DNA from 2 places in the Mesorhizobium sp. B2-3-11 genome. Region 1 is predicted to be linked to the other one. Evidence: riboswitches for the same ligand, from Rfam matches in the RefSeq annotation. Region 1 holds a riboswitch; the other holds the start of a gene.
What was found. A riboswitch is a leader RNA that binds a small molecule or an ion and turns the genes downstream of it on or off. The one in region 1 is predicted to bind thiamine pyrophosphate.

Region 1 (6,297 bases):
CCGCCTCCAGTTCCTGATTGCGCGAGAACTGCGCCAGCCTGAGCTTGCCGCGGATCAGTGCTGCCTTGGCGGTCGGGCTGTCGCCGAGCACATCGGAAACGACCTTGGTCGCCAGGCCTTCCTCGGCCTCCAGCTGCTGGCGCTGCAGGCCGTGATTGGCGGTGACGTGGCCCATTTCATGCGCGATGACGGCGGCGAGCTCGGACGAATCATTGGCCAGCGCCAAGAGGCCGCGCGTGATGTAGAGATATCCGCCCGGCAGCGCGAAGGCGTTGACGTTGGGCGAATTGAGGATGGTGATGCGATAGGTCTGGGTCGGGTTGGCCGATACCACGGTCAAATTGCCGACCACCTTGGCGACCATGCGCTCGAGCTTGGGATCGGAATATTCGCCGCCATACGTTGCAAGGATGCGCGGATGCTGCGCCTTGGCGAGTTCGGCAAGCTTGTTGTTGGCGGCGACATTGTCCACTGTGATGGGCTTGTCGGATGGCTGGAAGCCGGATTCCTGGACCTCGGGAGGCGTGAACATCTGGCAGCTTGCCAGCGCCACGGCAAAGCCAGCCAGCGCCAGGAACCGCGCCAGCGGATTCATTCGTAGCCTGTCAGCGCTGATCGCCAGAATGGCTTCCTTTCAGGTCCTTGCGCATGACCACGGCATGCGCAAAACAAACTGCTACAGCGTCCGTCACGCGCCCCTCGGGGCGGGCAGCAGATGCTGTAGGCAAATCACGGCCTGTGCCGGACCGGTATCGAGCGGACCTAGCCACACTACTCCAGTCATGGCAAGCAAGCGCCACATCGCCTCAAGCCGGTTTGAGCGTAAATTATGTCCGCTTCCGGGCAATATCTCGTGATAACGCATCCCCGGCACCGGCACCGATATAGCGCCGGAACGCCTCCGGCCCAGCCCCTGCAAAGAAATCGTCCGAGGTGCCTGAGGCAGCGATGGTGCCATTGTCCAGAAACACCACTTTCTGCGCGATGCGGCGGGCATCCTGCGGCTGGTGCGTGACGAACAGCACAGTCATGCCACGCTCGGCATGGAGGCTGGCAACCAGGTCGAGCATGTCATCGCGCAAGGCGGGCCCAAGCGAGGCGAAGGGTTCGTCGAGCAGCAGCACCGGGCGGTCACGCACCAGCACGCGGGCCAGGGCGACGCGCTGACGCTCGCCGCCCGAAAGCTCGCGCGGCAGCCGCTTCTCCTTGCCGGCAAGGCCGGTGCGTGCAAGGGCGCCCGCGATATCGGCGTGGTCTGTATCCGTCAACCGTAACGATGGCGAACGGCCGAGCCCGACATTTTGCTGGACAGAAAGATGGGCGAAAAGATTGTTTTCCTGGAATACCATCGACACCGGCCGCATGGCCGGCGGCTCGGCACCGACGTCGGCCCCGCCGATCAGTACGCGGCCGGATCTCGGCGTCTCGAACCCGGCCATCAGATTGAGCAGCGTCGACTTTCCCGAACCGCTCGGCCCCATGATGGCGGTGATCTGCGTCGCGGTGAATCCGACATCGAAGGCGAACAACGCCTCGCCATAACTGAACGAGACCTTGTCCAGCCGCACCGGAACCCCTTTGCCGTCAGCCGCCCCGTCAGACATCGCGGGCCATCCCCTTGCCCAGCCGGTCCGCTGCCAGCACCAGCGCCAGGCAGACAAGGCCCAGCAACAACGCCAGGCCGGCGGCGTCCTGCGTGCGGTAGCTGCCCATGCGCGCCAGGAGAAGGTAGGGCAAGGTCTGCACGGAATCACTGCCGAACAGGGCGATCACGCCGAGATCGCCAAGCGACAGCGCCATGGCGAAGGCAAAGGCGGTGGCGAGCGGCCGCCGAAGCGACGGCCAGTCGACCAGCCACAGCCTTGACCAGCCGGAAATTCCGAGCTGCGCGCAGAGCCGCTCGTGACGCTCGCTTGCCGCATCATAGGCGGGACGGACGGCGCGCAGCGCGAAAGGCATCGCCATGACGGCGTTGACGGTGACGACCATGAGCGGGGCGACAGCAAAGACATCGCCGAGATGGCGCAACAGAAGGAACCAGCCGGCGCCGATGACGATCGGCGGCACCACCAGCACAAACCCGGCGCCGGTATCGGTGGCATGTTCGAGCAGTGTCCTTGAGCCGGAGCGGCGGTTCAATGCCAGCGCCCTCCGCGCCATTGTGAGAGCCAGCGACAGCATCACCGAAAGCAACGCCGACAGGAACGCGAGCACGGCACTGGTCAGTGTCGCTTGCCGGACAGTGGCCTCACCGGCCAGCCGGCCGAGATCGGCGCCCAATCCGGCCGCCACGGTTGCCGCCATGGGTCCCACGACGAACAGCAGCGCCAGCCCGATGAGCAGGGCATTCAGCACGGCCTCAGTCCTGTTGACCAAGAGATAGCGGCGCGGCGCGACCGACAGGTTGGCGTCGCCGGCCACGTTGGCGCCAAGCCGGGCCAACGCCAGCACCACGACAAAGGTCAGCGCGATCTGCAACAATGTCAGCGCGACAGCCCGCGCGGGATCGAAATCGAAGCGCAATGCCTGATAGATGCCGACCTCCAGCGTCGTCGCGGCCGGTCCGCCGCCGAGCGTCAGCACGATGGTGAAGGATGTGATGCAGAGCATGAAGACAAGTCCGGCGGCACCAGGCAAGGCGGCCCGCAGCGTCGGCCATTCGATCAGCCGCAACGCCGGTCGCGCTCCCATGCCGAGCTGGCTCGCCAGCCGCCACTGGTCTGAGGGGATGGTTTGCAGCGCCTCCAGGAGAAGGCGGGTAGCCAATGGCAGGTTGAAGAAGACATGGGCAACGAGAATGCCGGAGAGGCCGTAGATGCCCGGCCAACCCTGGCCGCCGACCCAGTTGGACAGACCGGCGAAATAACCGGCTCGGCCGTAGAGCGCCAGTATGCCGAGCGCCGCGACGATCGCCGGCAGAGCCAGCGGCACGGCGAAGAGCTGCAGGATGAAGGCGCGGCCGGGGAAACGTGGATGCCGCGACAGCGCCCGCGCCACCAACAGGGCAGGCCCGACCGAGAGCAGCGTCGACAGGGCCGCCTGCCAGAGCGTGAAGCGCACGACACGGAAGAGGTAAGGATCGAAGGCGGCCCAGGCGCCGGAAAAATCGTAGGGGCCTTCGGCGAGCAGCCCGGCAAAAGCGCCGCCGATCAGCAGCGAGGTTGCGGCAAGCGCGACAATGCCGGCTGTGATGCGGGGGTCAGAGCGGGTTTGCACTGAGAACCAACGATCGACTTGGGAAACATTGTGTTCCTTGGCGGTCATCTTACGAGACTCGCCCACAAAATCTACTTGCTCATCACCGCCAGCCATTCGTCCACCCAGGCCTTGCGGTTGGCCGCGACTTCCTCCGGGCTGAACAGCAAGGTCTTGGTCGGCTTGACCAGTTTGTCGAAGGCAGGGTTGAGCGGCTTGCCGGTCTTGCCGGCTGGGAACATCCAGTTGGTCTCCGGTATGGCGTCCTGGAATTTCGGCCCGGTCATGAAAGCCATGAACTTGGCCGCCAGCGGGTTCTTGGTGCCTGTCGTGGTGATGCCGGCGACTTCGATCTGCAGGTACTCGCCCTCTTCGAAGGATGCCGCCTGGTAGCGCTCGGTGTTCTCGGCGACCATGTGGTAGGCCGGCGAGGTGGTGTAGGACAGCACCATCGGCGCCTCGCCCTTGGTGAACAGGCCATAGGCCTCGCTCCAGCCCGGCGTCACCGTCAGCACCTTGGCCTTGAGCTTGGCCCAGGCTTCCGGCGCCTTGTCGCCATAGACCGACTTCACCCACAACAGCAGGCCGAGACCGGGCGTCGACGTGCGCGGGTCCTGTATGACGATCTTGTCATTGGCACTGCCCTCGACCAGGTCCCTCAGGCTTTTCGGCGGCGTCTTCAGCTTTTCGGTATCGTAGACGACAGCGAAATATCCGTAGTCGAAGGGGACGAAAGTATCGTCGCTCCAGCCGCCCGGCACATTGACATCGCTCACCGCGCCGTGCGGCGCGAACAGGCCCGACGCCTTGGCATCGGCGGTGAGATTGGTGTCGAGGCCGAGCACGATATCGGCCTTGGTCGAAGCGCCTTCCAGCTTGACGCGGTTGAGCAGCGCCACGCCATCGGCGACCGAGACGAATTCGACATCGCAGCCACATTCGGCCTCGAATTCCTTCTTCACCACCGGGCCTGGACCCCAGTCGGCGGTGAAGCTCTCGTAGGTGTAGACGGTGAGCTTGTCCTTGGCCAAAGCTGGTCCGGACAGGGTCACTACAGTGGCCGCGATGAGGGAATATAAAAGCGTGCGCATCGGCGCCTCCTTCGTTTGCGTTGAAAGGAATTGAGGCGTCGGATTGTCCGAAACGTCTAATCCCTCCGCCGGTACAAACCGGATCAGGTTCAGCGGGTTGGCGAGACTGCCTCTCAGCCGGCCCGCGAAAGTCGCGTCCGGCACCCCGTTAGAGCGTCTCGACACATAAGCCCGGCCGACGGGACACGCAAGTGGGAGTTTGCCGCCTTCCGTTTCCCGTGCCGGGCTGGTAAGGGCGACGGGATATGAGCACATTCACCATCCTGCTTGGCGGCGATCTCATCCGCACGCCCCGGCTTGACCGCCAGGTCGAAGGCTCGCGCGTCATCGCCGCCGACGCCGGCATCGGCCACGCGCGGATGCTGGCCCTTGTTCCGGAACTGTGGGTCGGCGATTTCGATTCCGTGCCGCCCCATCTGCCCGCCCACCTGGCCGCGGTGCCGCGGCAAACCTTCCCGGCGGAAAAGGACAAGACCGACGGCGAACTGGCGATCGCGGCAGCCCTTGAACGCGGGGCGACGCGCCTTGTGCTGGCGGGCGCCTTCGGCGGCAAGCGCGCCGACCACGCCTTCCTGCACCTGGCGCTTGGTCTGCGGTTGGCCGAAGCCGGAACGGATGTGCTTCTGACCAGCGGTGCCCAGGAGGCTGTCCCCTTGCTGCTCGGCAGGGCCGGCTTCGATTATGCCGACGGCACGCTGTTTTCGATCCTTGGCTTCTCCGAACTCTCCGGCCTGACCGTCACCGGCGCCAAATGGCCGCTCGACAAGGTCGAGGTGGCTTTCGGTTCATCGTTGACCGTTTCCAACGAGGTCAAGGGCCGCCTCGATATCGCGCTTCGCCATGGCCGAGCCCTGCTGCTCGCCCATCCCTATCCTTTGCCTGAAAGCTGACATGGCCCCGCCTCTTCTCAATCTCGACGGGATAAAACTGACTTTTGGCGGCACACCGCTGCTCGACGGCGCCGCCTTGACCGCTTCGGCCGGCGACAAGATCGCGCTGGTCGGCCGCAACGGGTCCGGCAAGTCGACGCTGCTCAAAATCGCCGCCGGCCTGGTCGAGCCGCAGGACGGCGAGGTGTTCCGCCAGCCTTCCGCGACAGTGCGCTATCTGCCGCAAATGCCAGACATGGACGGCTTCGCCAATGTGCGGGCCTATGTCGAAGGGGGGCTCGGGCCAGCCGACGATCCCTACCGCGCCAGCTATCTGATGGAGCATCTCGGCCTGTCGGGCGAGGAACGGCCAGGAGACCTGTCCGGCGGCGAGGCCAGGCGCGCCGCCCTTGCCCGCGTCATGGCGCCGGAGCCCGACATTCTGCTTCTTGATGAGCCGACTAACCATCTTGATCTGTCGGTCATCGAATGGCTGGAAGAAGAGCTCGTCCGGACTTCCTCGGCGCTCATCGTCATTTCGCATGACCGCCGCTTCCTCGAACGCGTGTCGCGCGCCACCGTCTGGCTCGACCGTGGCCAGACCCGCAGGCTGGACAAGGGCTTTGGCCATTTCGAGGAATGGCGCGACCTGGTGCTGGAAGAGGAAGAGCGCGAGCAGCACAAGCTCGGCCGCCAGATCGTGCGCGAGGAGCACTGGCTGCGCTATGGCGTGACGGCGCGGCGCAAGCGCAACATGCGCCGATTGGGCGAACTGCAGACCATGCGCCAGCGCTTTCGCGGCCATCGCGGCGCCGAAGGGTCCGCGACCATGGTGGCAAGCGACGCCGCCGAATCCGGCAAGCTGGTGATCGAAGCCAAGAACATCGAGAAGAGCTTTGGTGATCTCACCGTGGTCAAGGGGTTCTCGACCCGCATCCAGCGCGGCGACCGCGTCGGTCTTGTCGGGCCGAACGGCGCCGGCAAGACGACACTTCTGAAGATGCTGACCGGCGAATTGGCGCCGGATGCCGGTTCGGTACGGCTCGGCACCAATCTGGAAATCGCCACGCTTGACCAGAAGCGCGAGGCGGTCGATCCGCAGGAGACGCTGGCGCAATATCTGACCGACGGGCGCGGCGAAA
Region 2 (6,297 bases), on a different contig from region 1:
AGCCGTTGGCCAGCGCCTCGTAGGCGGAAGTGCCGAGCGTCACCGTCTCGAAATCGCCCTTGCCGCCATCATGCCGGATGATGGTAGAAATCAGTGCGTTCTCCCAGGCACTGCCGAAGCCGCCATAGGTCAGGCCATCCAGATCCTTCGGACTTTTGATCTCGCTGCGCGCCGCATCGAACACCAGCCGGCCTGTCTCGGACTGCACGACGGCATAGACACCCTTCAAGTCGGCCCCAGCGGTCCTCTGGGTGAACAGGCTGATGGTGCCGTTGATGCCGAAATCGGCGACGCGGTTGGCGACAAGCGTACCGGCACCGGTATCGCTATAGGGCAGGATGTCGACCTCGAGGCCCGCCTCGCGATAAAAGCCCTTGTCGCGGGCGACGAACAGCCCGATATGGTTGGTGTTGACCGTCCAGTCGAGCGCGACGGTAACCTTCCGCGTTGCCGCGAAGGAGCGGCTCGATCCGGTGATCAGCGGTACGCTGCCGGCAAGGGTGAGCAGCAGAGCTTGCCTGCGCGTCAAGTCAGTCATGGTCATGTCCTTTGGATGGCTGGAGGTTGAGCAAAATATGGAGGATTTCGGCCTCGAGTGCCCCGGCCTGCCGTGTGGCGGTGCTGGTCGGATCACGCGGGCGCGGCAGTGGCACCTTGATTTCGCGCACGACATGGGCCGGCCGCGCCGACAGCACATAGATGCGGTCGGACAGGAACACGGCTTCGCGCACATCATGGGTGATCAGCATCGCCGTCCAGCGATGATGCCGCCACATCTGTTCGAGCCAGCGCTGCATGGCCGCCCGGGTCAGTGCATCGAGCGCGCCGAACGGCTCGTCGAGCAGCAACATGTCGCGTTCCTGCACGACAGTGCGCAGCAGCGCCGCGCGCTGGCGCATGCCGCCCGAAAGCTGCGCTGGAAAATGCCGCTCGAAGCCGGCGAGCCCGAACTCGGCAAACAGCGGCGCGACCCGCGTCCGCGCCGCCTTGCGGCTGACGCCTTGCACCTCGAGCCCGAGTGTCGTGTTGTCGAGGATGCGCCGCCACGGCATCAGCGCGTCGCGCTGCGGCATGAAGGCGAAATGCCTGCCGTGATCGTCGAGCGGCGCGCCGTCGAAGAACATCTCACCCTCGCCATGCTCGGCGCCGGTCAAAAGCTGGAACAGCGTCGACTTGCCGGCACCCGAAGGCCCAAGGATCGAGACGAATTCGCCGGCATCCACGCGCAGTGAAATGTCGGCGAGCACTTCGAGCCCGCCAAAGACCTTGCGCATATGCCGCAATTCGAGCCGGCTCATGCTTGCGGGCCTCTTCCGGCGGCTTGCCTGCCAGCGGCTTGTTCCCAGGGCATGGCCAGACGCTGCAGCAGCACCGTCAGCCCGAACAGGACGAGGGTGAGCGCGGCGCTGACGCCGACGGCGGCGAGCACCAGGTCGGGACGGAAATTGTTCTTGGCGTTGAGCATGTAGATGCCCAGCCCTTTGGCCGCGCCCGCATATTCGGCGAAGATGGCGCCGACGACGGCGTAGGTGATGGAGATCCTGAGGCCCGCGAAGAAATACGGCAGCGCCGAAGGCAACCGTGCCAGCATGAAGACCCGCCAGCGCCCTGCTCCCATGGCGCGCAGCATCTGGCCAATCTCAACCTCGGTCGCCTCGTAGCCCTGTACGAGGGCCACCAGCATCGGGAAGAAGGTGACCAGCGCCACCAGCATGATCTTGGGCGTCAGCCCGAAACCGAACCAAAGCACCACCAATGGCGCAATGGCGACCAGCGGCAAAGTCTGGCTGACGATAAACACGGGAAACAGTGCGCGCCGCAAAGGCTGGAAGAAGTCGACCAGCATCGACAGCGCAAAGGCGGCGCTGAGCGAACAGGCAAAACCGATCAGCGTGGCGCCGATGGTGGGAATGGCATTGTCGAGCAGCGCGTCACGATTGAGCATCGCCTGTTCGAAGACGCGCGAGGGCGCCGGCAGAACCGTCGCCTTGATGCCGGAATGGTTTGCGTAGAGTTCCCAAGCCACGAGCACCAGACCGATCGTTATCACGGCCGGCGCTGCCTGGGCGAAGAAGCCCGCGAGTTGACGCGGGTTGAATGACGATGAAACCACGAGAGGATAACCTTGACGGCGCGCGCTTCGGCGCGAGCGGTTCAGACGGCAGTGGGACTGTTGGCCGAAACCGTGACGTCGAGGGTTACGTGGCCGGCGCCTGGCCCGAAGCGGCAGAACGCTTCATCGAGCGCCGAGAAGATCGCGCCGGCATCGCCGCGCAGCTTGGTGCAGAAATTCTTGGAGCGATCGTAGACGCCGGACTGCTTCAGGAAATCGATGCAGCCATAGATCTCGTCCATGTGGTCGTCCGTGCCCATCACATAGAGCGAGAACTGCGCCGCCGCTGGCTGGCCAGTGGCGGGCGCGCCGCGCACGGCGGTGATGGCCGCTTGCTTGCGTGGTCCGAGTGGCCCGGCGGGTCCGCCGAACGTGTTGGAGCGGCAGATTGGATCGTCCGGCTCCCCTGGACAGCCACGCGAAATGGTGGCCGACAGCACGCAATGCTTGCCGCTGCCGGACGCAGCCACGAAAAGGTCGCGCAGCGCCGGGAACAACACCTCGGGGGGCCCGACCAGCAGGGTCGAGATGTCGTCGGTCTCGATCCTAAGCTTGTCGCGGTACGGATCGAGCGCGCCGAGCGCGCCCAGGATGACGCCGACAAAATCGTCGGCCATTGGATATAGGGAAACCTGTGCGCCTGAAAACATCGCCCGCCTCGCTCCGCTGGTATTACCCAGATCAGCTTCTAGGGTCTGTGGGCTTGCCGCCCCCGTCTCAGCCCCGACCGTACGGAGCACCCCTGTGGATGGCGGCGTTAAAGCACCATTCGATCGGTTGGGGAAGCTGTTTTTTCAGCAAGCTGCGCCAAAAGCATTGCGCCAGCGCAGACGCAACCGGGTGCCCCCGGCTCGGAAATTTGTCTGGACCTTCGCAATGTCGAGGGGTTGTTCACCAGACGCAATCGCAGGAAAAGTGTGAAGCGGTTTCTGGCCGGACTTGCGTCAAAACAAAGAGATAGAGCGGTCAGTTGCTTCCGCGAAGCCCGTGAACCGCTCTGGCGATGAATCCATAGAAATGGAGACAAACCATGCTTATGAAAATCCTCGCGGCTTCGGCCTTCACTATTGCCCTTGCAATATGAATTCCAACGCGGACCAGAATTACCCGAACAATCCGCAGGGCGCGCAGACGGATGCCAATGGCAATGCGACGGCGCCGACCGTTAACGACAGCAACTGCGGGAAATAGTTTCGCAGCATGGAAATCGCGGACTGACGTTCCGCGATTTCCATGCGCATCGATTCAGTGTCCGCCACGACCGCCCGGCGGCACCCCTCGCGCCGATTCGAACTGTCAACCCGCCGGACGGTGGTTAACAGCCGCTATCAAAAAAACTTATGAAACTGCCTTTTCGCGAACCGGCAGTTTCCAGCCTGGCCTGATGAAATGGCAGGTGTAGCCGTTGGGATATTTCTCCAGATAATCCTGGTGCTCGGGCTCGGCCTCCCAGAACGCACCGACCGGCGCGAGCTCGGTGACAACCTTGCCGGGCCACAGGCCGGAGGCATCGACATCGGCGATGGTGTCCTCCGCCACACGCTTCTGCTCCTCGCTGGTGTAGTAGATTGCCGAGCGATAGCTCATGCCGACATCGTTGCCCTGGCGGTTGCGCGTCGTCGGATCGTGTATCTGGAAGAAGAATTCCAGAAGCTGGCGGAAGCTGATTTTCGCCGGATCGAAGGTGATCTCGATGGCTTCGGCATGCGTGCCATGATTGCGATAGGTGGCGTTCGGCACGTCGCCGCCGCTGTAGCCGACGCGGGTGGCGAGGACGCCCGGGAAGCGCCGGATCAGATCCTGCATGCCCCAGAAGCAGCCACCGGCAAGCACTGCACGTTCGCTCGAAGTCGCCATGTAACGTCTCCTCAAAGGCAATCCCAGGAAAAGTGTAGCGGCTTTCCCCGGGGAATTGCGCGACAACAAATATGGATATCCCCATAAATGGGCATTGTCGCCCGGTTCGTCCAGTCAGACGAGCGGCCATTCGGTCATACCGGTGGAAGGCGCCCCCTAACGAACCGGCGCATGACACTGCCCGCCTTAGACGCGCGGGTGCCGGGTCCGGCTGCTGGCGGCAACCGGCAGATATCGCGCACCAGGCGGAATGGCGGCAAAACTGATCGCTACCGGCGGCGCCTCGCGCGACCAGTTGAAAAGAACCGTCTTGACCGGGATGTTGTCCAACCATGCCCGCAACTGTGGCGGCACGCCATGACCCCGCCAAATCATCAGCATGCCATGGTCGCGCAACCGCTGCCTCGTGATCCAGGGTGCGAACCGCATATCGAGGTCGGTGAAGATCGACGGCTTGTCATAGGCATTGAGGCCCGCCAGCATGGCAAGATTGGTGTCGCCACCGACGATGTCGAGCTGGCCGGGCGCCGCCGCGTGCCAGATTGCCTCGGCCTCGTCCGAGATCGGCTGCGCCGGCCAGCAGACGGCGTCCATGCGCCCGCGCACATTGCAGTCCGTCCAGCGGATTGCCGCATAGGCGCCCGACATGGTGACGATGCAGATGAAGGCGCAGATCGCTAGCTTTCGCATCTCGACGGCGGCGAGCCGGTGACCGAGAAAGGCCAGCGCGACCACACCGACAAGATTGTACATCGGCGCGCTCCAGGCCTCGCCGGTGCCGGTGAACAGCGAGGCGACCATGACTAGCGCCGCGGGCCCAAGCCCCATCCATATGAGATAGACGAGGGTGCCGCGCTCGACCGGCTCTTGCGGGGCTGGTGAGCGCCGCAAGAGCCCTGATAGCGCCAACACCAGGAGAAAGCCGGAAAACCCGGCGATCTGGACGCCGATATAGTAGAGGCGCGCACGGTGTTCGGTCACCCAAGCGTCGCGGCCGGCGAAATAGGTCAGCGGCAGGAAATCCATGCGGTAAAGTGCGACGGCCAGCGGCGCGGCGACCGCGAGAAAAACGGCCAGGCCAAGCCATGGCCAGGGTGTCGCCAGCCGGCTGCGCGCGCGCGTGTCCGACAGCAGCCAGAGGCCGCCGAAGGCAAGCAGCAGTCCGGTAGAGAACTTGGCGTAGAGCCCGACGCCGGACACCAGTCCGAGCGCCAGCCACCAGCCTGGCCCGCCGGCGCGGCCGGCGCGCCACAACAGCCAGCAGATCGCGGCCCAGAACGGCATCTGCGCATAGTCGTGATTGAATTGCGGCGTCGGCCAGCCGAAGAAATATATCGATGGCATCAAAAGCACGGCAGCCAGCGCGCGGCGTTGTCCGAGCATGTCGCGGGCCAGCAGATAGACCAGGACAAAGGTGGCCGAGATCGTCAGCTGAGCGAGCAGATATTGCGGCCAGCGGAACGATCCGGTCAGAAGATGGCTGGTCTCGAGCAGCCAGCCGGGCAGTTGCGGATGCTTGTAGGTTAAAAGCACCCATTCGCGGCCCCACATGAAGCCTTCCACGACATCACCGGGCGGTGCGGGATTGATGAGTGTTGGCACCACCGTCCAGCACAGGGTCTGCGCCAGGCACAAAAGCGCCAGCAAACCCCAGGGGTGCCGAAGCAGGGCGGACCAGACCGACGCTGAGTCCAGCCCCGCGGCAGGCAGCCCTGCTGGCATCCAACGATCGATGGAGTCGTCAATTCCCGCCATGCGGCGCTTAGACCACATCGCCTGGTTTGCCGAACAGCCCCAACATCAAAGCTTACAAAAAAGTATACTTGCAGGTCATTGCAAGACCAAGATTGAGCGGGATCTACGGTCTCTTACTGCCGTCGCCGGGCAGAACAGCCCGCACACTGATCCCACTTGAACATCCCGGATACTCGATGCGTCACCAGCATGCCGTCATCCACCACCGCGCGCTCGACTTCTGGCTGGCGCGCGCGGCGGTCCTTGTCATCATCTGTCTGCAGCTTCTGGTCATCAACGATCTTTCGTTCGGCCCCCGCTGGCTGGCGCCGGCGCTGGAGGCCGCCCTGCTCGTACCCCTGTCCGTAGCCACCGCCTGGACGCAGGTCGCCACCCAGAAAGCGGTCGAGGAGGAGCACTGGTATCTGGTTGGCCGGTTTCGCGTCATGATCCGCAGGACGGCCCTGGTGATGACCGGCCTCGTCAGCGTCATGAATTGCGGCTCGCTGGCGCTTCTGGTGCGTGCCTTGCTGGCCGGCCATGCCGGCTCCAGCGGCCAGACGCTGCTGGTCGACGCGCTCAACATCTGGGTC

Region 2: it holds a riboswitch for thiamine pyrophosphate, as region 1 does, so the genes downstream of both, FJ960_RS10400 (YkoF family thiamine/hydroxymethylpyrimidine-binding protein) here and thiB (thiamine ABC transporter substrate binding subunit) in region 1, are expected to answer to the same signal.

Annotation. Positions count from the first base shown of each region.
Region 1 is NZ_VFVS01000004.1:183,570-189,866, forward strand. Features, by position in the region: gene FJ960_RS08190 (M48 family metalloprotease) at 1-595, opposite strand, end outside; gene thiQ (thiamine ABC transporter ATP-binding protein) at 828-1,604, opposite strand; gene thiP (thiamine/thiamine pyrophosphate ABC transporter permease) at 1,597-3,264, opposite strand; gene thiB (thiamine ABC transporter substrate binding subunit) at 3,288-4,286, opposite strand; TPP riboswitch at 4,330-4,444, opposite strand; gene FJ960_RS08210 (thiamine diphosphokinase) at 4,532-5,176, shown strand; gene FJ960_RS08215 (ABC-F family ATP-binding cassette domain-containing protein) at 5,178-6,297, shown strand, end outside.
Region 2 is NZ_VFVS01000006.1:51,258-57,554, forward strand. Features, by position in the region: gene FJ960_RS10385 (ABC transporter substrate-binding protein) at 1-538, opposite strand, end outside; gene FJ960_RS10390 (ABC transporter ATP-binding protein) at 531-1,298, opposite strand; gene FJ960_RS10395 (ABC transporter permease) at 1,295-2,113, opposite strand; gene FJ960_RS10400 (YkoF family thiamine/hydroxymethylpyrimidine-binding protein) at 2,155-2,763, opposite strand; TPP riboswitch at 2,754-2,867, opposite strand; gene FJ960_RS29450 (hypothetical protein) at 3,217-3,354, opposite strand; gene msrA (peptide-methionine (S)-S-oxide reductase MsrA) at 3,452-3,970, opposite strand; gene FJ960_RS10415 (glycosyltransferase family 39 protein) at 4,157-5,692, opposite strand; gene FJ960_RS10420 (hypothetical protein) at 5,902-6,297, shown strand, end outside.